2 regions of the Peribacillus sp. NJ4 genome follow, and region 2 is predicted to be linked to the other one. Evidence: riboswitches for the same ligand, from Rfam matches in the RefSeq annotation. Region 2 holds a riboswitch; the other holds the start of a gene.
The links. A riboswitch is a leader RNA that binds a small molecule or an ion and turns the genes downstream of it on or off. The one in region 2 is predicted to bind glycine.

Region 1 (5,846 bases), 2.8 Mb from region 2:
AAGGAAACAATGGATTATTCCCGCCTTTTGATGGAGGAGTATCCTCAAAAAGTCTAGTATACCCTGCCAGATTTTTTGTTGATTGAATAATTTGATGAAGGCGAGGGGAGCCAAAATGAATCATTTCTCCCTTTAAATCGGGTGGAGAATGTTCTGGGTCGGTAATGAAAGTCATCTGGGCTGGGTTCGGAATGCCACCCGTTTTTTCTAGATAGTGCCAATAAAAGGGTCTGTTCATTAATTCTTTATCCATTTCAATTGTCAGTTGAACGGTAAGGTGGGTGGGTGTATTATCCAGTATTTCACAATCATTGGCTTTAAAGTAAGTTAATAAAAAATCATGAATTTCCCGTTGCTGCATGAACCTCACCTTCCTTCATGGATTGAGCGAATTGAATTAACGATGAAAAATTATCCATCTTGATTTTCATTTCGCCCTCTGTTTTGGACTCGCCGACTACATCAATTAAGTATTCTTCAATGTTGTTAATTTCCAGTTTGGTTAGAATATCATCCAGTTCACCAATTACTTTTTCAAATAAATTAATTTTTTCGTATAGTAACTTCAGAATATGTTCTTCAACTGTATTTTTCGTGGCAAAGTTATAAATCATGACATCTTCTTCCTGACCAAGCCGGTGAATCCGCCCAATTCTTTGCTCGAGTCTCATGGGGTTCCATGGCAGGTCAAAATTAATCAAGTGATGGCAAAACTGAAGGTTTATCCCTTCCCCGCCGGCTTCGGTTGCGATTAATACCTGTATTTTCTTTTGGAATAATTCGCGCATCCAGTCTTTCTTTCCACGCTTAAATCCGCCTCGGAAAGGGACTGAAGAAATCCCATTCTGTTGCAGGTACCATTGCAGATAAAGCTGGGTCGCTCGGTATTCGGTAAAGATAATCACTTTGTCATCAATTTTCTTGATCAGTTCCAAAGCTTTTTCAGCTTTGGAGTTCTGAACCGTTTCGTTCACTTTAGAAAATAAATCATCAAGCTTTGCCAAAAAGTCAGGGGAAGGCTGGTCGTATTTTGCTTTCATATTTTTTAAAGTATAAAAGACTGCCTCCCTGCTGCTGCAGGCTTCCCTTTGGAGAGTGAGAGCTGAAAAAGCGCTTCCTTTTGTTCCATCCGAAATAGGCTTGAATTTGGAAACGGCATCGTACAATGCCTGCTCGGTTGGAGAAAATTCAATGGTGATGGTTTCCACATGCCTTTTTGTCCATTCAATACCAGTATCGGCCCGCCGGTTTCGTATCATAACAGTGTTGACCAGTTCCTTTAGGTGTTCATCTTCAATTATGTTCCGGCCTTTCCCTTTATATTTTTCCGAAAAGAGTGAGGCATTTCCCAAGTGGCCTGGTTTCAATAACGAAACGAGGTGGAAAATTTCCTCGACTTTATTTTGAATGGGAGTAGCTGTCAGGAGTAAACAAAATTTCTTTTTCAGATTTTGGACGAATTCATAGTTCTTCGTCTTATTATTTTTAAGTTTATGAGCTTCGTCAATAATGATGAAGTCATATTCCTGATTGAAAATGATTTCACGATGTGGATCGCGTTTCGCTGTATCAATGGATGAAATGACCACATCACAGGAGTCCCAAACATAACTTTTTCTCTGAACGACTGCCGGAATATGAAACTTGGTATTCAATTCAAAAGCCCATTGTGTGACAAGTGAGGCCGGTACAAGGATCAATACTTTTTTTACAAGGCCTCTAATCATATATTCTTTTAGGATCAAGCCGGCTTCAATTGTTTTTCCGAGCCCTACCTCATCAGCTAAAATGGCCTTTCCATTCATCTTTTCCACCACTTGCTTTGCTGCTTCCAATTGGTGGGGGAGCGGGGTTAACTGCGGAAGGTGCTTGGGCGCCTGTAATCCCTCAAAATCAGGGATGATGAGATTTTCCTCCATTTGAACCGCCAACTTATAAAGCTCCCAATTTCCCCATGGACCATCATTTTCCATCTTTTGCAGAAACTCGTCATTCCATTCAGAATTGAAGGATATATTGATTTTCATAGAAATAACTCCCTCTTAAATCATAATTTCCTTAATAAAAGGTCAAAACCCGAACATTTCATATGTGAAGTAAGAAAAATATTTCTCCTCAAAAGATATTGCAGAGATAAGTTTCTTAGGGTAGGATATAAGTATATTTAGAAAATTCCAATTTCCAAACGCTGTAAAGAATCTTTGTATTTCGGTTTTGCAGTTCGCGTTTTCTTAGTATGCGCTACAGGCTCCTATTTTATCCAAGATACTGAAGGAGATCATTCAAATGGTTCCTGAAGTTTTAGGAGAGTTGGCAGAGAATGCATTCCATGATGCTCAAAGGTTTTACTAATGCTTAGGGCTTATTCGCTTACTTTCATTGGTAGACCATTTATATGCGGGTGAAGATAAGGGGAGAGACTACGGATGTAGCGCCGAAGGAGCAAACTTAGCAGTGAATCTCTCAGGCAAAAGAACTCTTATTGGACGCAACTCTGGAGAGCGCCGCCCATTTTGGGACGGCCACCAAAGGGGAAAACCTATTATATAGGTAAACTTTCAGGTTTCAGGACAGAGAAAAAGCTCAAACGGGCTTTCTCTGTCCTTTTTTGTGCTTTTTTCACATCATGAATCAGGATATCTGATGCGTAATGACAAGAAGCTTTGATAATGAAGCCATTTAAATTAAAAAATCTGAGGGGGGTCATTTTTTGACCAATTTAAAAAGAACACCACTATTTGAAGTTTATCGTGAATGCGGCGGTAAAACGATCGATTTTGGCGGTTGGGAACTTCCTGTCCAATTTTCGGGTATAAAGGACGAACATGAAGCCGTACGTACAAAAGCGGGGTTATTCGATGTTTCCCACATGGGGGAAGTTGATGTTAAGGGTCCTGGGAGCCTTTCCTTTTTACAGAAGATGATGACTAATGATATATCAAAGCTACAACAGGGCGGTGCCCAATATACGGCTATGTGCTATGAAAACGGCGGGACTGTTGATGATCTCATCGTTTATAAGAGGGCTGAAGACGACTATCTGCTCGTGGTCAACGCAGCGAATACAGATAAAGATTTCGATTGGCTGCAAGCTAATCTACCGGAAGATGTCCAAATCACGAATGTATCGAGTCACTATACACAGCTAGCACTTCAAGGGCCATCTGCAGAGAAGATATTACAAAAACTATCAGAAAATACTGCCTTAAGTGAAATTGGATTTTTCAAGTTCAAGGAAAATGTCATGATAAATGGTATCTCCACGATGGTATCCCGTACCGGATATACTGGTGAAGATGGTTTTGAGATATATAGCGACAGTGAAAACGGTCCTGCCCTTTGGAAGGCGATTCTGGATGCCGGAAAGGAAGAAGGGATTCAGCCGATTGGTTTAGGTGCTCGTGATACCCTGCGTTTTGAAGCGAAACTTCCGCTGTATGGGCAGGAACTTTCAGCGGACATCACCCCAATAGAGGCCGGGATCGGTTTTGCGGTAAAAGTGGATAAGGAAGCAGATTTTTTCGGGAAAGCCGTTCTTTCTGAACAAAAGGAGAAAGGGGCTCCCCGCAAGCTTGTGGGAATTGAAATGATTGACCGTGGCATTCCACGTCATGGGTATAAGGTCTACAGCGGGGACAAAGTCATTGGCGAGGTCACGACTGGTACCCAATCACCAACGTTGAAGAAGAACGTAGGGTTGGCACTTATCGATAAGGAATTTTCGGTGCTGGATGCGGAAGTCGAAGTGGAAATTCGATCCAAACGTTTGAAAGCCGTTATCATACAAACACCTTTTTATAAAAAACCACGTAAATAGAGGGGAATGGTCATTAGATGAAACATCGTTATTTACCCATGACAGAGCAAGATAAACAAGAAATGCTTGAAGTGATAGGTGTACCTACTGTTGAAGAACTTTTCAATGATATCCCTGAAAGTGTTCGTTTTCAAGGCGAATACGATATCAAGCCCGCTAAATCGGAACCTGCCTTAATGAAAGAATTATCAAAGCTTGCTGCCAAGAATGCGGATCTTAAAAACTATGCTTCCTTCCTTGGTGCGGGTGTCTATGACCATTATGCACCGGTCATCGTCGATCATGTTCTTTCCCGTTCTGAGTTTTATACGGCTTATACACCCTATCAGCCTGAAATTTCACAGGGCGAGCTTCAGGCCATCTTTGAATATCAAACGATGATTTGTGAATTGACGGGTATGGATGTGGCTAACTCCTCCATGTATGACGGCGGGACAGCGCTAGCTGAAGCAGCCATGCTTGCTTCAGGTCAGACACGACGCAAGAAGATTCTCATTTCAGGGACGGTTCATCCTGAATCAAGAGAAGTTGTTAAGACCTATGCGAAAGGACAACGCGTGGAAGTGATCGAAATTCCTTATAAAGACGGTGTGACGGATATGGCCGCCTTAAGGGAGTTGGTGAAAGATGATATTGCAGGAGTGATTGTGCAATATCCGAACTTTTTTGGCCGTATCGAGCCATTGAAAGAAATGGAAGAAATCATTCATGGCGTCAAGTCCATGTTTATCGTTTCCAGTAATCCGCTTGCACTGGGAGCCTTGACATCCCCTGGTGCCCTCGGTGCAGATATCGTAACGGGGGATGCTCAGCCATTCGGCATTCCAGCAGCATTCGGTGGACCTCATTGTGGATATTTTGCCGTTACGAATAAACTTGTACGGAAAGTTCCGGGCAGACTCGTCGGTCAAACAGTGGATGAAAATGGAAAAAGGGGTTTTGTGCTGACGCTTCAAGCTCGTGAGCAGCACATTCGCCGTGATAAGGCCACATCCAACATTTGTTCCAATCAAGCGTTGAACGCCTTGGCAGCTTCTGTTGCAATGACCGCTCTTGGGAAAAAGGGGGTCAAAGAAATGGCCGTGCAAAATATTCAAAAAGCGCATTATGCGAAAAAAGCTATTGAGGCAAAAGGGATAAAAGTAATGTTCGACGGTCCTTCGTTTAATGAATTTGTCATTAAACTGCCTGCTTCGTTTTCAGAAATCAATAAAAACCTATTTGAAAAAGGGATGATCGGCGGCTTTGATTTAGGAAAGGTTTATCCTGAGCTGGAAGACCATATGCTGGTCGCGGTAACGGAACTTAGAACAAAAGAAGAAATTGATGCACTTGCGCAGGAATTGGGGGATCAACATGAATAATCAAGATCAATCACTCATTTTTGAAATCAGTACATCCGGTCGAATCGGGTATAGTCTGCCAGAAATGGATGTTGCAACTACTCCGCTCGAAGAAATTCTTCCTGCCGACTACATCCGTGAAGAAGAGGCTGAGCTTCCTGAGGTGTCCGAATTGGATATCATGCGTCACTATACAGCACTTTCCAAACGGAATCATGGAGTGGATTCGGGTTTTTATCCGCTGGGTTCATGCACGATGAAATATAATCCGAAAATAAATGAAAATGTGGCACGCTTTAACGGTTTCGCCCATATCCATCCATATCAAGATCCGAGTACTGTTCAGGGAGCCTTGGGACTATTATTTGATTTGCAGGAACATCTAACGGAAATCACAGGGATGGATCAAGTGACATTACAGCCTGCAGCAGGTGCACACGGTGAATGGACAGGGTTGATGATGATTCGCGCTTTTCACGAAGCTAATGGCGATACAGAACGGACGAAAGTGATCGTACCCGATTCTGCACACGGTACGAATCCAGCTTCTGCCACTGTGGCCGGACTTGAAACGATAACAGTGAAATCCGATGAAAACGGGTTAGTCGACCTTGAGGATTTAAAGCGTGTTGTGGGACCAGATACGGCGGCTTTGATGCTGACGAACCCCAATACGTTGGGATTGT
Region 2 (5,846 bases):
AAAAATGAGCGCTTCATATATCGTTAACGGATTTAGGTTCCAACTGAACCACGTGCTTCCTGAAAGCAAGACTTACTGTTATCATCACAAGGAAATTGATTGCCAAGGCGATGATTCCGACATTCAAATCTTTTGCTGCTTGTGGCAAGGATGGAAACAAGGTCCCTATTGTTGAATGACTGAGTGTAATGCAGATTACGATGGCCAATCCAGTGACGATGCCGGCGATTGCGCCATATTTATTGATTGGATTATTCTTCTTCAGACTAAAGAGAAGGGAAGGGAATAGCTGTGTAATGAGACTGTATCCCATGAGAATTAATGCCGACATCGTTTCGCCGCCGTTTAAGGTGAAGTAGACGGCTATAAGGGCAATGATGGGAACAAGGAACTTTGCCAATCTTACAACGTGCCGATCGGATACTGTAGGTGCGAATTCCTTATAAACGTTTTTCGCGAGCAGTGTAGCGACGCTCATCAAAAGCATGGATCCAGGCACCAATGCGGTCAGCAATCCAGCTCCGCCGATTATGCCTATGAACCATGGATCAAAGGTCTCGATCGAAAGGCGCAGCAATGAGAGGTCTGCATCTGCCCCAACGAGTCCAGGCACTTTCAATATAGCTGTAAACCCTACAAAAAAGACGAATAACAGCATGAGCGTATATAAAGGGCTGATGATGGCATTTTTTCGAAATACCTTCCCACTGCGCGCTGAATAAACAGCGCTGAAAACTTGGGGCCACATATAGAAACCGAATACGAGCAATATTACCGTGGAGATAAACCATGATACGCTAAGTCCCTGCTCAGGGAACTTTAGAAAACCGGGTTTTGCCGAATCAATCGCTTCAAACATCGGCTGAAATCCACCAAAGTAATGAATGGGCAGATAAATCCCTAAGAATCCTATAATGGCAATCATCATGATATCTTTAATGACTGCTGTCCAAACTGAACCGTGTATACCGGATATCATCACATAAATGGTAAGGCTGATCGCCCCCATCCAAACCGCCGCAGACATTGAGATGGCACCATAAGAAGCTTCTGATACAATGATCCCCAAACCTTTCAGCTGCACGACGATCACTGGAATCATCGACACCACACCGACAAGCGCAGCCAAAATTCCTAAACTAGGACTCTTATATTTGCTTACAAAGAAATCGGATTGAGACATCAGTTTATTTTCTTTGGCATATTTCCATATTTCCGGAAGGAGCCAATAGGATAATACGTAAGACAAAGTAATGTAAATAAGAACATATAGAGCGGGTGCGCCCTTTCCATAAGCCCAGCCGCTGCCGCCAAGGAAGGAGAAGGTCGTATAGATTTCCCCAGCCATCAGCAGAAAGACGAATATTGCACCAAAACCACGTCCGCCCACCGTCCATTGTTCCAAGTCCATATCTTTTCCTTTTGAAGAGCGAATGCCTAAAAATATCGACAGAAGTAAAAATGCTAAAATGATTAAGAGAGCAATATTCATTCCTGGTCACCTTCCCGATTCCTGGGATCCAGCTTATACATGATGCCCAAGATGGCAGAGGTAAGGACCACCCACATAGCCATCCAGAACATATTGAAAGGCATCCCTAATACATAAGGTTCTATTCTATTAACAAAAGGTAGAAATCCTAGTATGCCTATGAAAGGAACTAGAGTAAGGATATATATAATCTTCATTAAACAAACCCCTCCGTATTAAATAAAGTGAAACGTCCACCAATGGGGGTTTTTCTTTAATACCACTGATGGATGGGTGAACCAAACGGGGAAGGGAAATTCATACATGATTGATTTCCCTTCTTTTACAAGTTCCGATGATATATATTAGCTTACACTATTTCGATATAAAATTTAATGTGGTTGCTTGATATATTTTTAGCAACCGAGTCCACTGATGGAAAGTTGAAGTGTTTGTTGAAATGGATAAAGCCTTGAATTCATATTGAGTTCAAGGCTTTATCCGTTTTCTATCTTTTTTTCTGGTAGTTATATAGTATCACCAAGAGTATGAACCAGATTGGCGTCATGAGCAGTGATAGCCGTGTAGCTTCAGCGAATAGCATAACGATAAGGATGAACAGGAATAATCCTAAAATGACGTAATTGATAAAGGGTGTAAAAGGAGCCTTGAAAGTTGATTCGGCTCTTAGGTCAGGCCTTGTTTTCGAATATTTGATATGGGAGATCAAGATTATGCTCCATACCCAAATGAAACAGATGGCACTGATGGTCGTCACAACGGTAAATGCCTGTTCCGGTATCAGTTTGCTTAATAATGCCCCAAGTGATACAACGATTGTTGATGTAAACAAGGCATTGCTTGGAACAGCCTGTTTATTTAATTTTTTCAGTTTGGCAGGGGCTTCGTCATTCCTGCTTAACGTATAGAGTATTCGGCTTGTTGAAAATAAACCGCTGTTGCATGCAGAAGCAGCAGATGTCAAAACGACGAAGTTGATGATCCCGGCAGCTACAGGAATGCCGATTAACGCAAAGACCTCTACAAATGGGCTGCTCGTGGAATCCAGTTGAGTCCATGGGTTGACGCAGAGAATGACGAATATGGCACCCACATAGAAAAGTAAAATCCGGACAGGTATTTTATTGATGGCAGACGGAATGTTCTTTCTCGGGTTCGCCGTTTCTGCTGCGGAAACCCCGACCAATTCGACACCTACAAAGGAGAAGACGACCAACTGTAAAGATAATAGGAATCCGGAGATTCCATTAGGGAACATGCCTCCATGGTTCCATAGGTTCGTTAGGGAAACCGTTCCGGTATTGGTATTGAAGCCGATGATCAATAAGATGATACCTACGATGATCAAGGCGATGATTGTGATTACTTTAATGATGGCAAACCAGAATTCCAATTCGCCAAATAACTTAACGGTCAATAGGTTCAATCCTAACAGGATGACCAGGCATATTAGAGCCGGAATCCATTGAGGGATATCGAACCAGTATTGTATATAGACACCAACAGCTATGATATCGGCCATTGCGGTCATGATCCAACAGAACCAATAGGTCCAACCGGTCACGAAGCCAGCCCATGGACCGACATATTCGGTTGCGAATTCAGTGAATGACGTATACCCTGCATTGGATAAGAGCAATTCGCCTAGGGCCCTCATCACAAAAAACAAAGCAATCCCTATTATCAGATAGGAGAAGATGATGGATGGACCTGCCAATTGTATGGCTTTTCCGGATCCTAAAAATAAACCGGTACCAATGGTTCCTCCTATTGCAATCAGTTGTACATGACGATTTTTTAAATCTCTTTTTAATTCCTGTTTAGCCAATTCGTACGCCCCCGTCTTTTATGGTCTTGATAGTGAATGATTTCAAACCTGCTTGGTCTTGGAGAGAGGGACGTGATTTTTCGCCCAGCTTGCATTTCCCAATGGTTTTTTTCACGAGTGTTGTTTCCGTCCAATCACAAAGTGGACAATAAAAAAAGAGATTGGATAATACCAATCTCTTAAAGGGTTCAGAATAACAATTTATCATTCGTTACTCTTCTGTCCTTTTGCCTGAGATTGTGAATCCTTCGGCGCTGCATCTTGTACAGTCTCTCCAGAAGCTGCTCCTGCTATAGTGTCATCCATAGCGTTCATCGCTTGCTTGTATGCGGTTGTGTGAAAATGTCAGTCAGTGATAATCTTCCACTGCTGAATCGTTCATTATACTTATAAAATAATATTGGAATTCTATCATTTATTTTTTCGGAGGTCAACAAATTTTTGCATTTACAACACTTCTTGAAATGGTTTAAATTTTTATAAACATTCACTTGCGAAGGTTTGAATGGGCTCCGATCAGAAGTGATTGTTTCCTGCTCTTTTTGTACTATCACTATTATAAAATACTGATCATCACTTTTTTAAAATGATAATTTTTGATTGGGAATATCAACAAGATATTTTTGGCAACTGTTTATTTGAAAAATACATTTGTATTTTTACAGAATATTTACTATTATAAGATAAGAAAACAAAATTAAAGTGTTATGCAAATGATTAGGATAAAGCATTTTTAACCGCAATAATAATAGAGAGTCGATTGGTGGAAAGGATATTAATATCATTGCCGCTAATATTGCATCTGGGGGAGTTAAACATGTCAAATAAGGAATTAAAGAGAGGGCTGGAGGCACGTCATATTCAAATGATAGCCTTGGGCGGAACCATCGGGGTTGGGTTATTCATGGGATCGGCGAGCACGATCAAATGGACCGGGCCCTCTGTAATGCTCGCTTATGCCATCGCAGGTATATTTATATTTTTCATTATGCGCTCTATGGGGGAGATGCTATATTTAGAACCGACTACAGGTTCTTTTGCAACCTTTGCGAGCAGCTATATACATCCTTTGGCAGGTTATATGACTGCTTGGAGCAATTGGTTTCAATGGGTAATCGTCGGAATGTCCGAAATCATCGCCGTTGGAATGTATATGCAGTATTGGTTCCCGGAGTTACCAGCTTGGATACCAGGTGTGGTCGCCATGATCATCTTGGGGGCGGCCAACCTCATTTCCGTAAAATCTTTCGGGGAATTTGAGTTTTGGTTTGCGCTTATAAAAATAATTACGATTATATTGATGATCATTGCCGGTCTTGGCCTTATTTTCTTTGGAATAGGGAATGGGGGGGATGCGATTGGATTATCGAATCTTTGGGCAAATGGCGGCTTCTTTACGGGAGGTTGGACAGGATTCTTCTTTGCGCTTTCCCTTGTCGTGGCTTCCTATCAAGGCGTTGAGCTTATCGGCATCACAGCCGGAGAAGCGAAAAATCCAACAAAGACCGTAACAAAAGCGATCAAATCAATCATATGGCGCATTTTAATTTTCTATATTGGCGCTATCTTCGTCATCGTGACGGTTTATCCTTGGGATAAACTGGATGACATCGGAAGTCCATTCGTTTCAACCTTTGCTAAAATCGGTATCACTGCAGCGGCAGGCATCATTAACTTTGTCGTAATCACTGCCGCAATGTCTGGATGCAACAGTGGGATTTTCAGTGCAGGGCGTATGCTTTACACTCTAGCATTGAATGGCCAAGCTCCTAAAATCTTTGCAAAAGTATCTAAAAATGGAGTGCCGGCATATTGTACGATCGCTGTATTATTAGGATTGGGCATCGGGGTTATCCTGAATTACCTTGCACCGCCGCAATTATTCCTTTATGTGTACAGTGCGAGTGTTTTACCCGGGATGATTCCATGGTTTGTCTTACTTATCAGTGAGCTTAAATTCAGAAAGGTAAATGCTGTTGAAATGGAAAAACATCCGTTCAAAATGCCGTTGGCCCCTTACAGTAACTATGCGACAATTGCCTTTTTACTGATGGTGCTGGTTGGTATGTGGGTCAATCCGAGTACCAGGATTTCCTTGATTGTTGGGATCGTTTTCCTAGTCTTGGTCGTAGCAAGTTATTACCTGCTGAAAATGGATAAACGAACTCCATTGGATGTTAAATCCGATGATGAGATTTCTGGATAAGGTACGAAAGCATAAAGCGTTAAAATACTTTTTAAAAAGCCCTTCTCTTGATTGAGAGGGGCTTTTTTTTTGCCTTTGTGGATCAATTGTTGGAATTCACGAGTGAACCTGCGATGAAGCATTTTCTGGAAAATACTCCAAATGAAAATGCAGCAATTTGGCACCAATCCATAGGGGCCGCTGGTCGTGCGGACCCAAATGAACGGCTTTTTATTATCGCGATGCCATTATCGTCCAGGAGTATTTAGCTACATGGACCAATCCAGACGAAGAGAGGCTAAACATTCGGTGGATCAAGGACCTGAAGCACGCCTTGTCAC

Region 1: it holds a riboswitch for glycine, as region 2 does, so the genes downstream of both, gcvT (glycine cleavage system aminomethyltransferase GcvT) here and QUF94_RS23760 (amino acid permease) in region 2, are expected to answer to the same signal.

Annotation. Positions count from the first base shown of each region.
Region 1 covers NZ_JAUCFQ010000001.1:1,952,829-1,958,674, forward strand. The annotation lists gene QUF94_RS09815 (YqhG family protein) at 1-361, opposite strand, end outside; gene QUF94_RS09820 (DEAD/DEAH box helicase) at 339-2,027, opposite strand; glycine riboswitch at 2,402-2,489, shown strand; glycine riboswitch at 2,493-2,576, shown strand; gene gcvT (glycine cleavage system aminomethyltransferase GcvT) at 2,711-3,817, shown strand; gene gcvPA (aminomethyl-transferring glycine dehydrogenase subunit GcvPA) at 3,835-5,181, shown strand; gene gcvPB (aminomethyl-transferring glycine dehydrogenase subunit GcvPB) at 5,174-5,846, shown strand, end outside.
Region 2 covers NZ_JAUCFQ010000001.1:4,751,188-4,757,033, reverse strand. The annotation lists gene QUF94_RS23770 (sodium:solute symporter family protein) at 14-1,492, opposite strand; gene QUF94_RS23765 (DUF3311 domain-containing protein) at 1,489-1,689, opposite strand; gene QUF94_RS23760 (amino acid permease) at 1,980-3,320, opposite strand; glycine riboswitch at 3,530-3,608, opposite strand; gene QUF94_RS23755 (amino acid permease) at 4,138-5,526, shown strand; gene QUF94_RS23750 (hypothetical protein) at 5,604-5,774, shown strand.